Regions from separate parts of the Bradyrhizobium genosp. SA-4 str. CB756 genome, predicted to be linked through region 4. Evidence: predicted binding sites of a transcription regulator. Region 4 holds the regulator's gene; each other region holds the start of a gene.

What was found. The regulator PhoB, encoded in region 4, activates phosphate uptake and scavenging genes when phosphate is short. The targets are predictions, from matches to a motif close to TGTCATNNANCTGTCAT.
Positions count from the first base shown of each region.
Region 1: a site for PhoB is predicted at 1,891-1,907, ahead of BRAGE_RS0118485 (DUF47 domain-containing protein). Genes of this name have one in related genera too.
Region 2: a site for PhoB is predicted at 2,605-2,621, ahead of BRAGE_RS0115650 (DUF2278 family protein). Genes of this name have one in related genera too.
Region 3: a site for PhoB is predicted at 2,559-2,575, ahead of BRAGE_RS0135675 (toxic anion resistance protein). Genes of this name have one in related genera too.

Region 1 is NZ_KI421499.1:3,738,512-3,743,346, reverse strand. Features, by position in the region: gene BRAGE_RS0118495 (branched-chain amino acid ABC transporter permease) at 1-823, shown strand, start outside; gene BRAGE_RS0118490 (branched-chain amino acid ABC transporter permease) at 825-1,793, shown strand; gene BRAGE_RS0118485 (DUF47 domain-containing protein) at 1,947-2,591, shown strand; gene BRAGE_RS0118480 (inorganic phosphate transporter) at 2,661-3,665, shown strand; gene sugE (quaternary ammonium compound efflux SMR transporter SugE) at 3,658-3,972, opposite strand; gene BRAGE_RS0118470 (peptide chain release factor 3) at 4,130-4,835, shown strand, end outside.
Region 2 is NZ_KI421499.1:3,173,086-3,177,920, forward strand. Features, by position in the region: gene nthB (nitrile hydratase subunit beta) at 1-286, shown strand, start outside; gene BRAGE_RS0115635 (nitrile hydratase accessory protein) at 286-666, shown strand; gene queC (7-cyano-7-deazaguanine synthase QueC) at 826-1,539, opposite strand; gene mazG (nucleoside triphosphate pyrophosphohydrolase) at 1,666-2,514, shown strand; gene BRAGE_RS0115650 (DUF2278 family protein) at 2,680-3,708, shown strand; gene hflX (GTPase HflX) at 3,837-4,835, opposite strand, start outside.
Region 3 is NZ_KI421499.1:7,361,246-7,366,080, forward strand. Features, by position in the region: gene BRAGE_RS0135665 (MDR family MFS transporter) at 1-520, shown strand, start outside; gene BRAGE_RS0135670 (tannase/feruloyl esterase family alpha/beta hydrolase) at 673-2,334, opposite strand; gene BRAGE_RS0135675 (toxic anion resistance protein) at 2,645-3,703, shown strand; gene BRAGE_RS0135680 (vWA domain-containing protein) at 3,769-4,835, shown strand, end outside.
Region 4 is NZ_KI421499.1:7,513,258-7,518,092, forward strand. Features, by position in the region: gene BRAGE_RS0136370 (aspartate aminotransferase family protein) at 1-761, opposite strand, end outside; gene BRAGE_RS0136375 (GcrA family cell cycle regulator) at 1,216-1,728, shown strand; gene phoB (phosphate regulon transcriptional regulator PhoB) at 1,833-2,540, opposite strand; gene phoU (phosphate signaling complex protein PhoU) at 2,563-3,279, opposite strand; gene pstB (phosphate ABC transporter ATP-binding protein PstB) at 3,291-4,109, opposite strand; gene pstA (phosphate ABC transporter permease PstA) at 4,106-4,835, opposite strand, start outside.

The DNA.
Region 1 (4,835 bases), 3.8 Mb from region 4:
CGGCTCGTTCTACGCGCTGCTCAGTCTCGGGCTTGCCGTGATCTTCGGCATGCTCAACATCATCAATTTCGCCCATGGCGCGCTCTACATGATGGGCGCATTCGTCGCCTACTTCCTGCTCAACCTCGGCGGCATCAACTACTGGTGGGCGTTGCTGCTGGCCCCCATCATCGTCGGCATCTTCGGCATGATCCTGGAACGGACCATGCTGCAATGGCTGACCGGGCTCGATCACCTCTACGGCCTGCTCCTGACCTTCGGCATCGCGCTGATCGTGCAGGGCGTGTTCCAGAACTATTTCGGCTCCTCCGGCCTGCCTTACGCCATTCCGGACCAGCTCAAGGGCGGCATGAATCTCGGCTTCATGTTCTTGCCCGTCTATCGCGGCTGGGTGGTCATCTTCTCGCTGGTGGTGTGTCTGGCCACCTGGTTCCTGATCGAGAAGACGCGGCTCGGCGCTTACCTGCGCGCCGCCACCGAGAATCCGACGCTGGTGCGCGCCTTCGGCATCAACGTGCCGCGCATGATCACGCTGACCTACGGTCTCGGCGTCGGCCTTGCCGCGCTCGCCGGCGTGCTTTCGGCGCCGATCAACCAGGTGCGGCCGCTGATGGGCGCCGACCTGATCATCGTGGTGTTCGCGGTGGTCGTGATCGGCGGCATGGGATCGATCATGGGCTCCATCATCACCGGCTTCGCGCTCGGTGTGATCGAGGGCCTGACCAAATATTTCTACCCCGAGGCCTCCAACACCGTCGTGTTCGTGCTGATGGTGCTGGTGCTCTTGGTGAAGCCAACGGGATTGACGGGAAGGGCGGCCTGAGATGACAGCCTTGACGGACGACACGCTTTCGGTAACCCCGCGCGCGGTGCGCGACGAGATGATCGTCTTCGTGGTGATGGCGCTGCTGCTGGCGTCGGTGCCCTTCACAGGGGTCTATCCGTTCTTCGTGATGCAGGCGCTGTGCTTCGCGCTGCTGGCCTGCGCCTTCAACCTGCTGATCGGTTACGGCGGATTGCTGTCGTTCGGCCACGCGATGTTTATGGGCACGGCCGGCTATTGCAGCGCGCATGCGCTGAAGGTGTGGGCGCTGCCGCCGGAGCTCGGCATTCTCGTCGGTATCGCCGCGGCTTTCGGGCTCTCGATCATCACCGGCTACATCTCGATCCGCCGCCAGGGCATCTATTTCTCGATGATCACGCTGGCGCTGTCGCAGCTCTTGTACTTCATCTATCTCCAAGCGCCGTTCACCCATGGTGAGGACGGCATCCAGGGCATTCCGCAGGGACGCATGTTCGGCGTGCTCGATCTGTCGAAGCCGACCGTGCTCTATTACGTCGTGCTGGTCGGCTTCCTCGCCGGCTTCCTGCTGATCTATCGCATCATCAATTCGCCGTTCGGCGAGGTGCTGAAGTCGATCCGCGAGAACGAGCCGCGCGCGATCTCGCTCGGCTATCGCACCGACCAGTACAAGTTCCTGGCGTTCGTGCTGTCGGGGACGCTGGCGGGCTTTGCCGGTGCGCTGAAAGTGTTCGTGGCGCAGAACGCCTCGCTCACCGACGTGCACTGGACGATGTCGGGCGAGGTCGTGCTGATGACGCTGGTCGGCGGTCTCGGCACCATCTTCGGCCCGGTGGTTGGTGCCTTCGCGATCATCGCCATGCAGCAATACCTGGCGGGCTTCGGCCAGTGGGTGACGGTGATTCAGGGCTCGATCTTCGTGGTCTGCGTGCTCACCTTCCGCCGCGGCGTCATTGGCGAAATCGCCCATTACTTCCGGCGTTCGCTCTAAATCATTGATATCGCATCAATTTCATTGGTGCGCTAAAGCGGTGGATGATCCGGCGCCGCGGGTGTGAGAAGACACGCGCGCGGCGTCGAAATGGTCTATGACAGTTTTGTGACGGCTCGTTCGGGCCGGGCCATTTCGAGCCGGTAGCGACCCATGATGCGTTGGTTTCGCGCTCTGCTTCCCAGGGAAGAGCGCTTTTTCGAACTGTTCGACCGCCATGCCCAGACCGTGATTCAGGGCGCGTTTGCGCTCCAGGGCGTGCTCAATGGCGGCGAGGAGACGCCGGTCTATTGCCAGCGGGTCAGCCAGTTCGAGAACGAGGCCGACAACGTCACCCGCGAGGTGCTGACGGCGGTGCGACGCACGTTCATCACGCCGTTCGATCGCGGTGACATCAAGAACCTCATCACCTCGATGGACGACGCCATCGACCAGATGCAGCAGACCGCAAAGGCGGTGATGCTGTTTGAGGTCCGCGCCTTCGAGCCGCCGATGCGCGAGATCGGCGGGCTTCTGATCGAATGCGCCAATCTGGTCGGACGCGCTTTGCCGCTGTTGCAATCGATCGGGCCGAACGTCGCGATGCTGACAGCCATCACGGAGGAGCTGACCAAGCTCGAGGGGCGTGTCGATGACCTCCACGACATCGGGCTGAAGGAATTGTTCCTCAAGCATCGCGATGGCAACGCGATGGATTTCATCGTCGGCGTCGAGATCTACGACCACCTCGAAAAGGTGGCCGATCGCTTCGACGACGTCGCGAACGAGATCAACAGCATCGTCATCGAGCAGGTCTAGCGCATGATCCGGAAAAGTGTGCAGCGGTTTTCCGCTCAGATCATGCGCGAAGAGTAAGGCAGGGCCGCCGTGGATGCCGCGTTGGGTCTTCCCGTCCTGGTCGGACTGATCGCCGTCGCGCTGCTGTTCGACTTCCTGAACGGCCTGCACGACGCCGCCAATTCGATCGCGACCATCGTGTCGACCCGCGTGCTGCGGCCGCAGTTCGCGGTGCTCTGGGCCGCCTTCTTCAATTTCATCGCCTTCATGGTGTTCGGCCTGCACGTCGCCCAGACCATCGGCACCGGCATCATCGATCCCTCGATCGTCGATGCCCAGGTGATCTTCGCCGCTCTCATCGGCGCCATCGTCTGGAACCTCGTGACCTGGGCGCTCGGCATCCCGTCCTCCTCGTCGCATGCGCTGATCGGCGGCCTTGTCGGCGGCGGCATGGCCAAGGCGGGGATTTCGGCGGCGGTGTGGGGCGGTCTGTCGAAGACGGTGCTGGCGATCGTCCTGTCGCCGCTGGTCGGCTTCTTTCTCGCGATGATGCTGGTCGCGATCGTGTCCTGGCTCTCGGTGCGCTCGACGCCGTTTGCGGTCGACCGCGCGTTCCGCATCCTGCAATTCGCCTCCGCCTCGCTCTATTCGCTCGGCCATGGCGGCAACGACGCGCAGAAGACCATGGGCATCATTGCCGTGCTGCTCTATTCGCAGGGCCATCTCGGCGGCGAATTTTCGGTGCCGTTCTGGGTGGTGCTGTCGTGCCAGGCGGCGATGGCGTTGGGCACGCTGATGGGCGGCTGGCGCATCGTCCGCACCATGGGCCTGCGCATCACCAAGCTGACGCCGATGCAGGGCTTCTGCGCCGAGACGGGCGGCGCCGCGACGCTGTTCATGGCGACGTTTCTCGGCGTTCCCGTCTCGACCACCCACACCATCACTGGCGCCATCGTCGGCGTCGGTGCCGCCCGCCGGGTTTCGGCGGTGCGCTGGAACGTCGCAAGCTCGATCGTCTATGCCTGGGTGATCACCATCCCGGCCTCGGCCATCGTGGCCGCGCTGACCTGGTGGGCAGTCCAGCTCTTCAGGTGACGAGCTTCAGCCCGACGATGCCGGCAACGATCAGCCCGATGCTGGCGAGGCGGAAGGCGGTGGCGGGCTCGCCGAACAGGAAGATGCCGAGCGTGGCAGTGCCGACCGCGCCGATCCCGGTCCAGACCGCATAGGCGGTCCCGACGGGCAGGGATTTGAGGGCAAATCCCAGCAGGATGACGCTGCCGGCCATCGCCGCGAGCGTGACGACGGACGGAACAAGCCTGGTGAAACCCTCGGTGTACTTCAGCCCGATCGCCCAGGTGATCTCGAGAAGACCGGCGACGAACAGGATGCTCCAGGCCATGACGACCCTCCATTCAAGGCAGGGTCGTCCCCGCTGGCGATTAGTTGTGAAAAGGAGGGCCGTCCCTCCCAAACGGCGATATGGGGCTGGCTGAAGGGCTCCGCAATCACCAAATCAGGCTTGATCAGGCCCATTTTCCCTGCCAAACGCTCCCGCCATGTCCGACATCGCCACCACCACAGCCGAATCGCCGGCCCGTTCCCCGCTTGCCGCCGAAGTGGCGCGTCGGCGGACCTTTGCGATCATCTCGCATCCAGACGCCGGCAAGACCACGCTGACCGAAAAGCTCCTGCTGTTCGGCGGCGCCATCAACCTCGCCGGCCAGGTCAAGGCAAAGGGCGAACGGCGCAATACGCGCTCGGACTGGATGAAGATCGAGCGCGAGCGCGGCATCTCGGTCGTGACCTCGGTCATGACCTTCGAGTTCGAGGGCCTCGTGTTCAACCTCCTGGACACGCCGGGCCACGAGGACTTTTCGGAAGACACCTACCGCACGCTCACCGCGGTCGATTCCGCGGTCATGGTGATCGACGCCGCCAAGGGCATCGAGGCGCGCACCCGCAAGCTGTTCGAGGTCTGCCGGTTGCGCGACATCCCGATCATCACCTTCATCAACAAGATGGACCGCGAGAGCCGCGACGTGTTCGAGCTGCTCGACGAGATCGAGAAGACGCTGGCGCTCGACACCACGCCGATGACCTGGCCGGTTGGCCGCGGCCGCGACTTCCTCGGCACCTACGACGTCATCAATGGCGGTGTCCGCCTGCTCGAAGGCGGCGGCGCCAAGACTGGCGCGGCGCAGCAGATCGCGATCGCCGAACTCGCCAAGCTCAACGCCAATCTCGACGCCTCTGCTGTGAAGG
Region 2 (4,835 bases), 4.3 Mb from region 4:
TGCTCCGGCGCCGGCAAGATTCAAGATCGGCGATCGCGTCCGCGCCAAGAACATCCATCCGACCACGCACACACGGCTGCCGCGCTATGTCCGCGGCCATGTCGGTGTCGTCGAGCTCAACCACGGCTGCCACGTGTTTCCGGACTCGGCGGCGATGGAGCTCGGCGAGAATCCGCAATGGCTCTACACCGTGGTGTTCGAAGGCAGCGATCTCTGGGGCGAAGATGGCGATCCGACGCTGAAGGTCTCGATCGACGCGTTCGAGCCCTATCTGGACCCGGCTTGATGAGCAGCACGGCTGCCGCGGCCGCGACGGCGGCCATCCCGAGCATTCCGCGCGATGACGACGGCCCGGTGTTCCGCGCGCCCTGGGAGGCGCATGCCTTCGCGATGGCCTTGAGCCTGCACGAGCGCGGCGTGTTCACTTGGCCCGAATGGGCGGCGGCGCTGGCCGACGAGATCAAGCGCGCACAGGCCGCCGGCGATCCTGATACGGGCGAGACGTATTATTTGCACTGGCTCGCCACACTGGAAGGCCTCGTCGCGCGGAAAGGCGTCGCCTCGATGGAGACCCTGCACCGCTACCGCGACGCTTGGGACCATGCTGCGGATCGTACGCCGCATGGCAAGCCGATCGAGCTGCGGGACGAGGATTTTGCGGGGTAGTCTAGCGCCGCGTCGTGTTGCGGACGCTGTTGCTCCAACCAATACTGTCATTCCCCGCGAAGGCGGGGAATCCAGTACGCCGCGGTCCCTCGGCCCAAACACGGCCTCTGGGATACTGGATCACCCGCTTTCGCGGGTGATGACACCGAAAATGTGGGCTCAGCGCCCCGCCACGAACTCCCGCCACCCCTTCGCCCGCAGGCTGCACGCCGGACACTCGCCACAGCCGTAGCCCCAGTCGTGCTGCGCGCCGCGTTCGCCGAGATAGCAGGTGTGGGACTGCTCGCGGATGAGGTCGACTAGCCCGTCGCCACCGAGATCATGCGCCAGCTTCCAGGTCGCGGCCTTGTCGATCCACATCAGTGGCGTGTGCAGCTCGAATTTGCGGGCCATGCCCAGAGACAGTGCGGCCTGCATGGCGCGGATGGTGTCGTCGCGGCAATCGGGATAGCCGGAATAGTCGGTCTCGCACATGCCGCCGACGATGTCCGTGATACCGCGCCGATAGGCCAGCGCTGCTGCAAAGGTCAGGAACACCAGGTTGCGGCCGGGCACGAACGTATTGGGCAGGCCGTCGGCGCCCATGGCGATCGCGACGTCGCGCGTCAGCGCCGTCTCGGACACGGCGGCCAGCGTCGGGATCGACAGCGTATGGCTCTCGCCGAGCCTTAGAGCCCAGTCCTCGCGCAGGCCCTTGATGCCGTCGAGCAGACGGTCGCGGCAGGCGAGCTCAATGGCATGGCGCTGGCCATACTCGAACCCCAGCGTCTCCACGCGCGCGAAGCGGCTCAGCGCCCAGGCGAGACAGGTGGTGGAATCCTGGCCGCCCGAAAACAGCACGAGCGCGGTTTGTGATGAAAATGCGTCACTCATGGCCCGCGCTTTAGCATTGCGGGCGCGGCCCGCCAATCGGTGGAAATCGGTCCGTTCCGCCGCGCCGCGCTGGGAACGGCGGCCCGCTTTTGGCATAAGTCTCTGGACCCAGGAGACGGCCCCGCAATGACCCCTTCCCGCGACATTTCCCGCCTGATCGAGATCATGGCGGCGCTGCGCACGCCGGTGACCGGCTGCCCCTGGGACCTCGAGCAGGACTTTTCGACGATCGCGCCCTACACGATCGAGGAGGCCTACGAGGTGGTCGATGCCATCACCCGCGGCGATCTCGACGATCTCAGAGAGGAGCTTGGCGATCTCCTGCTCCAGGTCGTGTTCCACGCCCAGATGGCGTCGGAGCAGAACGCCTTTGCGTTCGGTGATGTCGTTGAGGCCATCACGCGAAAGATGATCCGGCGCCATCCGCATGTCTTCGCCGACAAGGACGGCAATCTCGCCTCCCACCACGTCAAGGAAGTCTGGGACCGCATCAAGGCCGAGGAGAAGGCCGAGCGTGCCGCGCGCCGGCCGCCGGAGCAAATGCCCGCGCACAAATCGTTGCTGTCCGGCGTGAAGGCCGGCCAGCCGGCGCTGACGCGCGCGATGGAGCTGCAGCGCAAGGCTTCCACCGTCGGCTTCGACTGGAACGACCCGCGCGCGGTCCTGCAAAAGATCCGCGAGGAAGCCGACGAGATCGAGGCCGCGCTCGACCGCAACGACAGGCAGGAGATTGCCGAAGAGACCGGCGATTTGATGTTCGCCCTCGTCAACCTCGCCCGTCACGTCGATGCCGATCCGGAAGCCGCACTGCGCGCGACCAATGCGAAGTTCGAGCGGCGCTTTGCGTTCATCGAGCGTACGCTGGAGGCGCAGGGCCGCACGCTGGACCAGGCGTCGCTGGAAGAGATGGACGCGCTGTGGAATGCAGCGAAGGTCGTGGAGAAACCGGAGACTCGCCAGGAGGCTCGCCGCTAGCCTTACGGCATTGCCCTGATGTGGCATCGGCGGGCTGACGTGATTTCCGGATAGGTCAGCAGTTTTTCCTGAATGCGGCCGAGACGATGAAGCCATGAAACCGTCACGACCCGCAGTCTAAAGTTGAATAACGAAGCCCGCGCAGCCGAAACACAGGTGAGTGCGATGCCACTGAAGCACTATTCGGTCCTCAAGGGACGCCCGATCGCGATGCGTTTCGGCACTGGCCAATCGCCGCACTATCAAGTCCATATCGTGGCCGACAACGCGGATTTCCGCATCGCCGTCAATGTGCAGTCGGCCGACGGCAGCGAAGTCGAGTTCCTGGTGCGATCGCGCTTTGTCCATCCGATCACGGACCAGCTCGCGGCGCTGCCGCCGGGACTGCACGCGCAACCGCCGAGACCGGGCGGTCTCGCGCTCGACTTCATTCGTGGAAATCTGATGCAGCCGCAGGAGATGGTGCCGCTCCCGCTGTCCTTGCCCGGACCGGACAATGACCTCAACGAGAAACTCGACCAGTTCGTCCAGCGTGCTCTCTCGAACGAAAACGCGATGATGTACGCGTTCGGCGAGACATGGGGACCCGAGCCGAAAGCGGACAATTATTTCGGTTTCCGCCCCGGACGCGGCATTCACGATATCCATATGAATCAGGGAAATCCGAGCGGAAAATTCTCCGGCGACAACGGACCGTGGCAGGACGGAGGGCTGGTGTTCGAATTCCCGGATCAGAACCTATGGACCGCGATCTTCCTCAAATTCCAGACGCAGGCCTGGCACACCGACGACAAGACCGGTGATCCCATCGATCTCGGCGGCGGCACGCCGACACCGCGGCCGGATCCGACGATCCCTCCGACCGGGCAGATGCCCGACGGCCTCGTGCGCATCATTGCGGCACTCGTCAACGCTGTGAAGACGCCCGAGCGGGAAGTCGTGACGCTGCTCAACACGGCCGATCGCGACATCGATCTCACCGGCTGGATGCTGGCCGACAAGCAGAAGAACAAGATGGTGCTGTCAGGGACGATCGCGGCCGGCGGCACGCTGGCCGTTGTCGTTCAGAAGCCGATGGAACTGTCGAACCAAGGCGGCATCATTTCGCTGCTGGACGATCATGGGATCAAGATCCACGGCGTCGCCTATACCAGGGCGCAAGCGAAAACTCCGGGCCTGACCATTCCGTTCTAGTGTCCTGAGTCACAAGGCTTACGCAGAAAGTCCGTAGCCCGGATGGAGCGAAGCGCAATCCGGGGCGCGTCGCGTTGTGACATCCCGGATTTCGCTTCGCTCCATCCGGGCTACAAAGTGGGGCTGGATTACGCCGACAGACGCGGCACGGCGTCGAACCTGTTCACCACGATATCCCGCTTGGTCTCGTCGACCCGCACGGTCATGTCGAAGCGGCCGTCGTGCAGCTCTTTCGCCAGCACCTCGGAATTGCGATGCAGCCAGCTGATGCCGGCGCCGTCGGCGGCGTCGATGGAGAGATCGAGCGTGGTGCGCTTGGCCGCTAACCGCTCTTCGATCGCGGCGAGCAGTGCGTCGATCCCCTCGCCCGACACGGCGGAGACCAGCATCGCCGGATGATCCTCCGGCCTGCGCGCGGCGATGTTCAAGAGCTCTTCGCGCTGCTCGGGATCGTAACGATCGATCTTGTTCCAGACCTCGATGATGCGGCCAGAGTCATCGGGGTTGATGCCGAGCTGGCGCAGCACGGCGTCGACGTCGCTCTGCTGGGCCTCGGCGTCCTCATGCGAGATGTCACGGACGTGCAGGATGACGTCGGCCTCCAGCACCTCCTCCAGCGTGGCGCGGAAGGCGGCGACCAGCTGCGTCGGCAGGTTCGAGATGAAGCCGACGGTGTCGGACAGCATCGCCTTGCCGCCATGCGGCAGGTTGAGCGCGCGCAAGGTCGGGTCGAGCGTTGCGAACAGCATGTCGGCGGCCTGCACGTCGGCGCGGGTCAGGCGGTTGAACAGCGTCGACTTGCCGGCGTTGGTGTAGCCGACCAGCGCGACCACGCGGTACGGCACGCGCTGGCGGCCGGCGCGATGCAGCCGCCGCGTCGCCTGCACCTTCTTCAGCTCGCCCTCGAGCTTGGTGATGCGCTCCTGGATCAGGCGGCGGTCGGCCTCGATCTGGGTCTCGCCGGGACCGCCCATGAATCCGAAACCGCCGCGCTGGCGCTCCAGATGGGTCCAGGACCGCACCAGGCGCGAACGCTGGTAGTTGAGATGCGCCAGCTCGACCTGGAGCGAGCCCTCCTTGGTCTTGGCGCGGCGGCCGAAGATTTCGAGGATGAGGCCGGTGCGGTC
Region 3 (4,835 bases), 150 kb from region 4:
GAGCTCGTTCATGAACATCATGATGTCGCTCGACTACTCAGGCGACCAGTTCTTCATCCCCAACGTCGTGCGCGCCGTGGGTCAGGCTCTCACCCTGGCGCCACTGTCGGCGCTCAGCCTCGGCAGCGTCGCGCCGCAGGATGCGCCGGCCGCCTCCGGCATCTCCAACATGATGCGTAACCTCGGCGGCGCCATCGGCACCGCGGTGCTCGCGACCATCGTCACCAAGCGTGAGCAGTTCCACTCCAACATCATCGGCCATTCGGTCACGCTTGGCCGCGAGGAAGTCCGTGATCGCATCGCACAGATGACCAATTACTTCATCGCGCACGGTGTGCCCGACCCCAACGCCGCGCGCGAGCAGGCCATCATCGCGCTCGGCAAGACGGTCAGGCGCCAGGCGCTGGTGATGGGCTATTCCGACACCTTTGCCGTGATCGGCGTGGTGCTGGTGCTCGCCGCGATCGCGGTGATGCTGACACGGCGCGTGAAGGCGGCCGGCGGGGGTGGCGCGCACTAGGCGCGCTTCTTCTCCCTCTCCCCGTTCTTACGGGGAGAGGGTCGGGGTGAGGGGCTCTCTCTACACGTGAGATCCATCGAGAGACCCGTACCCCCTCACCCGGATCGCAAGAGCGATCCGACCTCTCCCCGCAAGCGGGGAGAGGTGAAGGGTTACGGCGCGCAGGTGAAGCTCGCCGCTTCGGTCACCGGGCCGGACTTGTACTGCGGCCAGGCCGGCCAGCGACACAGCGGCAGTGCGCGCAGCACGGCAAATGACGGTGCCTTGAGCTTCTGCTCGCTGACCTCCAGATCGCCCGGCGCCTTGCCCTTTTCCACCCAATCGACCAGCACGCTCAGCATGTCGATATTGGCGGGCGCGCCGGAGCCGACATGGTCGACGCCGGGCGCGGTGTAGAGCCGCGCGAACTCCGCGGTCTCGGCCTTGCCGAGCTTGCGCTCGACGCTCTCGAAATAGCGGATGCCGGCATAGGGACTCTGCGCGTAGTCGGCCATGTGCTCGAGCATGATCAGCCGGCCGCCCCGCGCGCGAAAGCGGCTCAGATCAGGATCGGTCGAGTCCATCAGGCTGGAGACCTCGAGCAGCCGCGCCTTGTGGTCCTCCACCTTGTAGGTCGCGACGTCGAGCTTGGGATCGCGCGCGAACACATATTGAATGCCGCCGGCGCCGTAGATCCAGGCGATGCCGTTGTTGGGTGCAGGCGGCTGTGCCGGCGGCGCGGTGCCGAGCCACCACGCGGTCCAGCCGCCGGTCGGCCCGATGGCAGGCGTGTCCTCGCCTGAGATACCCCAACCCGGATAATCGTCGAGCTCGTTGGCCAGCGCGAACGGGAATTTGTAGGTCCCATGCAGCGTGTGCACCGCCTTGACCTGCGGCTCGGTGAGGCATTGATCGCCCGTCTTGCCGGCCTCACAGCGCAGCGTCTCGACCTTGAAGGCGGCCTTGCAGGCGACGGGATCCCGCACCAGCGCATTGCCAGCGCCATCGGCCTTGTCGCAAGCCGTCCGCACCGCATCGGCGACGAGCTTGACCTGCGCCGGGTTGATCCAGCCCTCGCCCATGGTCGCAAGGCCCGAACGCGTGCCGGCATGCTGCAAGCCGACCCAGTTGATGACGGGCACGCGCGAAAAGATGCCGTCGAAATCGTCGGGATAGCGCTGCGCCATGGTGAGGCCCTCGCGGCCCCCTTCGGACGAGCCCATGAAGTACATCTTCTCCGGCTTCTTGCCATAAGCGCGCTGCATCAGCGCGATGGCGGCGTCACGCACCTTCTTGTAGGCGCGGTGCGCGAAGTTCTCGAAGGCTTCGTCGTTCAGCGCGAACAGCTGCGGCGGCTCGCCCGGCTTGGATTCGTGGCCTGAATCGGTGCCGTAGGTGACGAAGCCGCGCGCCAGCGGCGACGGCTTGTCGAAAGGATAGGCCGGCGGCAGGCTGAGGCCCGTGATCAGCACGCCGTTGAAGCCGCCGCCGCCATATTGCAGCGAGCGGCCGTTCCATTCGACCGGGAGATTGACCTGGAATTTGATCGGCGGCGCCTTGGGATCGACCGGATCGATACGGCCGAGCACCTTGCAGAAGGCGGGATTGGCCGGCGTGATGCGCCCCGACGGCGTCGGTCCGCGCTCGGCCAGGGCGAGCTGCGATGGCGCCAGCGATGTCGCGGAATCGATCTTCACGACATCCGTCCCGCCGGTGAGCCCCTTGCAGACCGTGTCCGCATCCTCCGCCAGCGTCGCCGCCGAGCCGGCGCTTGCACCCATTACGGCCGCAGCACCGGCGAGCCACGCACACAGCTTCGCAATCTTGCGCGCCATCGTTTCCATCCCCACTGTCTTGATATCGTTCAGCCGATAGGCCGACCAATTCAATGCAACTGACCGCCCCCCGTCAATTGCCACAGCCTGAACCAATCGCGCCAAGGAAGATCGCGGCCTGCCTACCGGAGCGCGCGCCGCCGTCCTAACGAATTGAAGCCAATGTGAAATTTTGTCCCACCACCGAACTCGGACGGCCTGTGCACCGACCAAGTCCACAGGGCTGTCATCAATCTGTCAGACGAGCCGGGCTTTCCTGCCCAAGCGGCAGGTCGAGATCCTGGCTGCGGCACGAACCAAGGAGCAAATGGTGAGCGAAACCATCAATGTCCCGGCACTTCCGACCGACGCATCCGCGGTCGCGCGGATCAAGTCCGAGATCGACATTTCGGATCGCTCGCGCCTCGTCACGTTTGGCGAGCGGGCCCAGCGCTCGGTGGTCGAGTTCGCCGACCGCATCCTCGCCCAGACCCAGAACCGCGAGCTCGGCGCCACCGGCAAGCTGCTGACTGATATCCTCGGCAAGGCGCGCGGGCTCGATCCGGCCGATCTCAAGGACAAGGGCTTTCTCACCCGCCTGTTCTCGTCGGCGGAGGCGCGGTTGCGCCGCTTCACCGAGCAGTTCAACGACGTCGCCTCGCAGGTCGACCGCGTCTGCGTCGAGCTCGACCGCAACAAGGAGGTCCTGCGCCGCGACATCGCCCTGCTCGACGATCTCTACGAGCAGACAAGGGGTGCGCTCGGTCAGCTCGACATGCACATCGCCGCCGGCAAGGCGTTCACCGAGGAATTCCGCGGCGGCAAGCTCATCGAGATGGAGCGAAACGCGAAGGCGCAAGGCGCCGGCAGCGATGCCATGCTCGCCGCGCAGACCTATCAGGATGCGCTCCAGGCGCTCGACCGGCTCGAGAAGCGCGTGTTCTATTTGCAGCAGGCGCGCCAGATCGGCATCCAGCAGCTGCCACAGATCCGCATCGTCCAGTCCGGCGACGAGACGCTGATCGAGAATTTGCAGGCAACCACCGAGCTGACCATCCCGGTGTGGAAGCAGAAGATGATCCTGCTGCTCGGCCTCAACCGGCAGAAGTCGGCGCTGGAGCTGCAGAAGACGGTCACGGATGCGACCAACGAGATGATGCGCCAAGCTTCCGAGATGATGAAGACCCAGGCGATCGAGATCGAGAAGCAGTCGCAGCGCGGCATCGTCGACATCCAGACCCTGGAGAAGACCAACCGCGACCTGATCGACACCATCTCCGGCGTGCTCACCGTGCAGGAGCAGGGCCGCACCAAGCGCGCCGAGATCGAGCAGCGGATGTCGCAGCTGACGGATGAGTTGAAGACCGCGATCGCGAAGGCTGCGCCTTGATGCGTGCGTTGTAGCGGTTTCTCCATGAAGCTTCTGCATAAGGGCTGCTGCATGAAGGCTCGCGCATGAGGATTTTCGGTTTCCTGCGGCGTTCGTTGGCGTTGCTCGCCGTGCCTTTGATGGCCGCACTGCTGTCGGGCTGCGGCGGGCCGGGGCCGCAATTCACCATCCTCTCGGGCTCGGAGAACGACATCCTCGAGCCGCTGGTGCAGGAGTTCTGCAAGTCGCGCAACGCGACCTGCACCATGCGCTATCAGGGTTCGCTCGACATCGCCCTCGCGCTGAAAGCCGGCGATCCCGGCACCGATGCCGTGTGGCCGGCCGCCTCGATCTGGATCGACATGTTCGACACCACGCGGCGCGTGAAGATGGTCAAGTCGATCGTGCAGATGCCGGTCATTCTCGGCGTGCGCCGCTCCAAGGCGCAGGAGCTGGGCTGGATCGGCGCCAAGGTGACCGCCAAGGACATCCTCGCCGCCGTCGAGGCCGGCAAGCTGAAATTCCTGATGACGTCGGCGACGCAATCGAATTCGGGAGCCGCCGCCTATCTTGCAATGCTCGCGGCGGGGATCGGCAAGCCCGATCTGATCGAGGCCGGCGATCTCGACAAGCCCGAGGTGCTGGCGACGGCACGCGGACTCTTGAAGGGCGTCGAGCGCAGCGCCGGCTCCAGCGGCTGGCTCGCCGACCTCTACCGCGACGGCGAGCGCAGCGGCGCGCATTACCAGGCGATCTGGAACTATGAGGCGGTCATCAAGGAGACCAACGACAAGCTGATCGCCGACAATCACGAGCCGCTCTACGCGATCTATCCCGCCGATGGCGTGGCGGTCGCCGATTCGCCGCTCGGCTTCGTCGACCGTGGCCGCGGCAAGGAGGTCGAGAGCTTCTTCACCGACCTCCAGGCGTTCCTGCTCAATGGCGATACGCAAGGCAAGATCGCCAAGACCGGCCGGCGCGTCGAGATCGGCCGCGCCACGCCGCTTGCCGCGGACCCGAAGACCAATCTCGATCCGTCGCGTCCCGTGACCGTGATCCGTCCGCCGGAGCCGGCGGTGATCCAGAAAGCGCTGCTGATCTACCAGGAAGCGCTGCGCCGGCCCTCGCTGACCGCGCTCTGCCTCGACGTCTC
Region 4 (4,835 bases):
GGGAAGCCGCCGCCGAGCGCTTTCGCCAGCGACATCACGTCAGGCGTCACGCCGGTGCGCCGATGCGCGAACAGATCGCCGGTGCGGCCCATGCCGGTCTGCACCTCGTCAAACGCGAGCAGCAGGCCCTTCTCGTTGCAGAGCTGGCGCAACGCCTTGAGGAAGGCGGGCGGCGACGAACGCACGCCGCCCTCACCCTGGATCGGCTCGATCAGGATGCCGGCGGTCTGCGGGCCGATCGCCTTCTTCACGGCCTCGATGTCGCCATGCGGCACCTGGTCGAAGCCGTCCATCGGCGGACCGAAACCTTCGAGATATTTTGCAGATCCCGTTGCAGCCAGTGTTGCCAGCGTGCGGCCGTGGAAGGCGCCTTCGAAGGTGATGATGCGGTAGCGCTCCGGATGCCCCTTGGAGAAGTGATGATGGCGGACCAGCTTGATCACGCCCTCCAGCGCTTCGGCGCCCGAATTGCAGAAGAACACGAAGTCCGCAAAGCTCTCGCTGCACAGGCGCGCGGCGAGCTTCTCGCCGTCGGGGCTCTGGAACAGGTTCGACATGTGCCACAGCTTCGTCGCCTGCTCCTGCAACGCCTTGACCAGCGCGGGATGGGCATGGCCGAGCGCGTTCACCGCGACGCCCGAAGTGAAGTCGAGATAGCGCTCGCCATTGGTCGCGATCAGCCAGCAGCCTTCGCCGCGCTCGAAACCGAGGTCGGCCCTGGCGAAAACGGGGAGCAAATGCGGCGCGGCGCTGTTGGTCATGACGATCACTTGGATGTTGCGGACGGCTTGAGTGCATTGCGCAACGCACCATTGACCGGCCCGGAAAACGAAACGTGCCGCCTTTTAAGGGCGGCACGTGCGACTATCTTATGCCTGGTGAGACGGGTGTCAATGCCGCCCGAAAGCCCCGGGAAACGCTGAATCCGTAGTCTTGCGGTGCCGATTTTGCGGGATTTTCACCACGGAACATGTGGAAGCGAGTCGGCGGACTCTTGCGCGCGAGTCACGCCATATTGTAGCGTTTGGACTGTCAGATACGACATCTCGTGCAGCAGTTCTGATCCCAAGAGTCCTCATGTACCGGCGTAAACGTTCGGGCGCATCCTGCGTGCCCGGCGAGCCTTAAGGGATTCTGGCGGCACGGGTTTTTCAAGGCTTAGGCATTCGCTGTGAGGCCCCAGGATGGCTGGCCGGCAGCGAGGGAAAGGGTGCAATGACGGTTTTGACCTGGTCCGATGATCGCGTCGAGCAGCTGAAGAAGCTCTGGGAGGCCGGACTTTCGGCCAGCCAGATCGCGGCCGAGCTCGGCAATGTGACCCGCAATGCCGTGATCGGCAAAGTGCACAGGCTCGGCCTGTCCGGCCGCGCCAAGAGCCCCTCATCGGCAGCGCCCCGGCCGCGCAAGGCCCGCCCCGCGCAGCACATGATGCGCGTGAGCCGTCCGATCTCGCGCGGCAACACCGCACTGGCGCAGGCCTTCGAGGTCGAGGTGGAGGCCGAGCCGGTCACCTACGATAACGTGGTGCCGATGAGCCAGCGGCTGTCGCTGCTGGAGCTGAACGAGGCGACCTGCCACTGGCCGGTCGGCGATCCCTCGAGCCCGGATTTCTTCTTCTGCGGCGGCAAGGCGCTTTCCGGCCTGCCCTATTGCGCGCAGCACTCGCGCGTCGCCTACCAGCCGGCGGCGGATCGTCGCCGTGCGCCGGCAAAGCCCGGCACGCGCTGAACGCTGCTTCAAACGACATCGTCCCGGCACGCGACCGGGACGACCCGTGACATAAAAAAGCGCGCCACTTGGCGCGCTTTTATTTTGCTCGCTTGCAATCGTTCTTACGTCTGCTCCGCCTTCGCAAAGCGGTCGTCGAGCGCGTAGCCGGCGCCGCGGACAGTGCGGATCGGGTCCTGCTCACGACCGAGATTGAGCAGCTTGCGCAGGCGGCCGATATGCACGTCGACGGTGCGTTCGTCGATGTAGATGTCACGGCCCCAGACGCTGTCGAGCAGCTGCTCGCGCGAGAACACGCGGCCCGGATGCTCGAGGAAGAACTCCAGCAGGCGATATTCGGTCGGGCCGAGATCGATCGGCCGGCCCGAGCGCGCGACGCGGCGCTTGTCGCGGTCGAGCTCGATGTCGCCATAGGCGAGCACGGTGGCGAGCCGCTCCGGGCTTGCGCGCCTGAGCAGGCCCTTCACGCGCGCCAGCAGCTCCGGCACCGAGAACGGCTTGACGATGTAATCGTCGGCGCCGGTCGCAAGCCCCCGCACCCGCTCGCTCTCCTCGCCGCGCGCGGTGAGCATGATGATCGGCAGCTGCTTGGTCTCCGGGCGGGTGCGCAGCCGCCGGCACAGCTCGATGCCGGAGAGGCCCGGCAGCATCCAGTCGAGCACGATCAGGTCGGGGATGTGTTCTTTGAGACGGGTGTCGGCGTCGTCGCCGCGCATCACCGTCTCGACGTCATAGCCGTCGCCTTCGAGGTTGTAGCGAAGCAGCTCGGTGAGAGCTTCCTCGTCTTCAACCACCATAATGCGTGCGCCCATGGTGTCGTCGCTCCTTGACTCTTCAGCTATTCGGGACCGTTGTGGCAAAGGTCGTCATGTCACCCTTCGGCCGCTTGTCGGTGATCGCCTGGCCCTCGATCATGTAGAACACGGTCTCGGCGATGTTGGTGGCATGGTCACCGATGCGCTCGATGTTCTTGGCGCAGAACATCAGGTGGATGCAGAACGAGATGTTGCGCGGATCCTCCATCATGTAGGTGAGGAGCTCGCGGAACAGCGAGGTGCAGATGGCGTCGACTTCCTCGTCGCCCTTCCACACCGCCATCGCCGCCGGCAGGTCGTGCGCGGCGTAGGCGTCCAGCACCGACTTAACCTGCTGCTGCACGAGGTCGGTCATGTGCTCGAGGCCGCGGAACAGCTTGAGCGGATGGAAGTCCGTCTCCAGCGCCGCGACGCGCTTGCCCATGTTCTTGGCGAGGTCGCCGATGCGCTCGAGATCGGTCGCGACGCGCATCGCGCCGACGATTTCGCGCAGGTCCACCGCCATCGGCTGGCGACGGGCGATGGTGAGAACGGCGCGCTCCTCGATCTTCTTCTGGAGCGCGTCGATCTCGGCGTCGGTCGCGACCACGCGCTGGCCGAGCGCGACGTCGCGGCGGATCAGCGCGTCGACGGAATCGACTATCATGCGCTCGGCGAGGCCGCCCATCTCGGCGACCAGGCGCGTGAGCTCCTGGAGGTCGGTGTCGAAGGCCTTTGCGGTATGTTCAGAACCCATATCCCGTCTCCTCAGCCGAACCGGCCGGTGATGTAATCCTGCGTCCGCCGATCGCTCGGCGACGTGAAGATCTTGCTGGTGTCGTCGAACTCGATCAGCTCGCCAAGATACATGAAGGCGGTCTTGTCAGAGACGCGGGCCGCCTGCTGCATGTTGTGGGTGACGATCGCGATCGTGTAGTTCTCGGACAGCTCCTGGATCAACTCCTCGACCTTGGCGGTCGAGATCGGGTCCAGTGCCGAGCAGGGCTCGTCGAACAGGATCACCTCGGGCCGCACCGCGACGGTGCGGGCGATGCAGAGGCGCTGCTGCTGGCCGCCCGAGAGCGACAGGCCGGACGCGTTGAGCTTGTCCTTGACCTCGTTCCAGAGGGCGCCACCGCGCAGCGCCTTCTCGACGCGGTCGTCCATCTCGGACTTCGAGATCTTCTCGTAGAGGCGGATGCCGAACGCGATGTTCTCGTAGATCGTCATCGGGAACGGCGTCGGCTTCTGGAACACCATGCCAACGCGGGCGCGCAGCAGGTTGAGGTCCAGCTTGGGGTCGAGGATGTTGGTCTGGTCGAGCATCAACTGACCGGTGACGCGCTGGCCCGGATAGAGGTCGTACATCCGGTTGAAGATGCGCAGCAGGGTCGACTTGCCGCAGCCCGACGGGCCGATGAACGCCGTGACGCGGTTGGTGCCGAGCGTCAGGTTGATGTTCTTCAGCGCGTGATGCTCGCCGTAATAGAAGTTGAGGTTGCGCACCGTCACCTTGGCCGGGGCTTCGGGTAGCGGCTGCGAGCCGTGCTGAACGGGCGTACTGACGGTAACTGACATATCGCTCATTTTGCGGTCCTCTCGGCGCTCAGGATGCGCGCGCCAATGTTCAAGGCAAGCACGGTCAACGTGATCAGCAGGGCGCCGCTCCAGGCGAGCTGCTTCCAGTAGGCGTAGGGGCTCTGCACGAAGTTGTTGATGGTCACCGGCAGGTTGGCCATCGTCTTGTTCAGGCTCAGGCTGAAGAACTGGTTCGACAGCGCGGTGAAGAGCAGCGGCGCGGTCTCGCCGGCGACGCGGGCGGTGGCCAGCATCACGCCGGTGATGAGGCCCGAGCGCGCGGCGCGATAGGCGATGCGCTTGATCACCAGCGAACGCGGCAGGCCGAGCGCGGAGGCCGCCTCGCGCAATGCGTTCGGCACCAGCAGCAGCATGTCCTCAGTCGTGCGCAGCACCACCGGAATGACGATCACGGCGAGCGCGAGGCAGCCGGCGATCGCCGAGAAGCCGCGCATCGGCACCACCACAGCGCCGTAGATGAACAGGCCGATGATGATCGAGGGTGCCGACAGCAGGATGTCGTTGATGAAGCGGATCACCGAGGTCAGCTTGTCGTTGCGGCCGTACTCGGCGAGATAGGTACCGGCGAACATGCCGAGCGGCGCGCCGATGCCGACGCCGAGCACGGTCATGATCACCGAGCCGACGATGGCGTTGAGTAGGCCGCCCTCGGTCGAGCCGGGCGGCGGGGTGTTTTCGGTGAAGACCTGGAGGTTGAGCCCGGTCAGGCCGTTG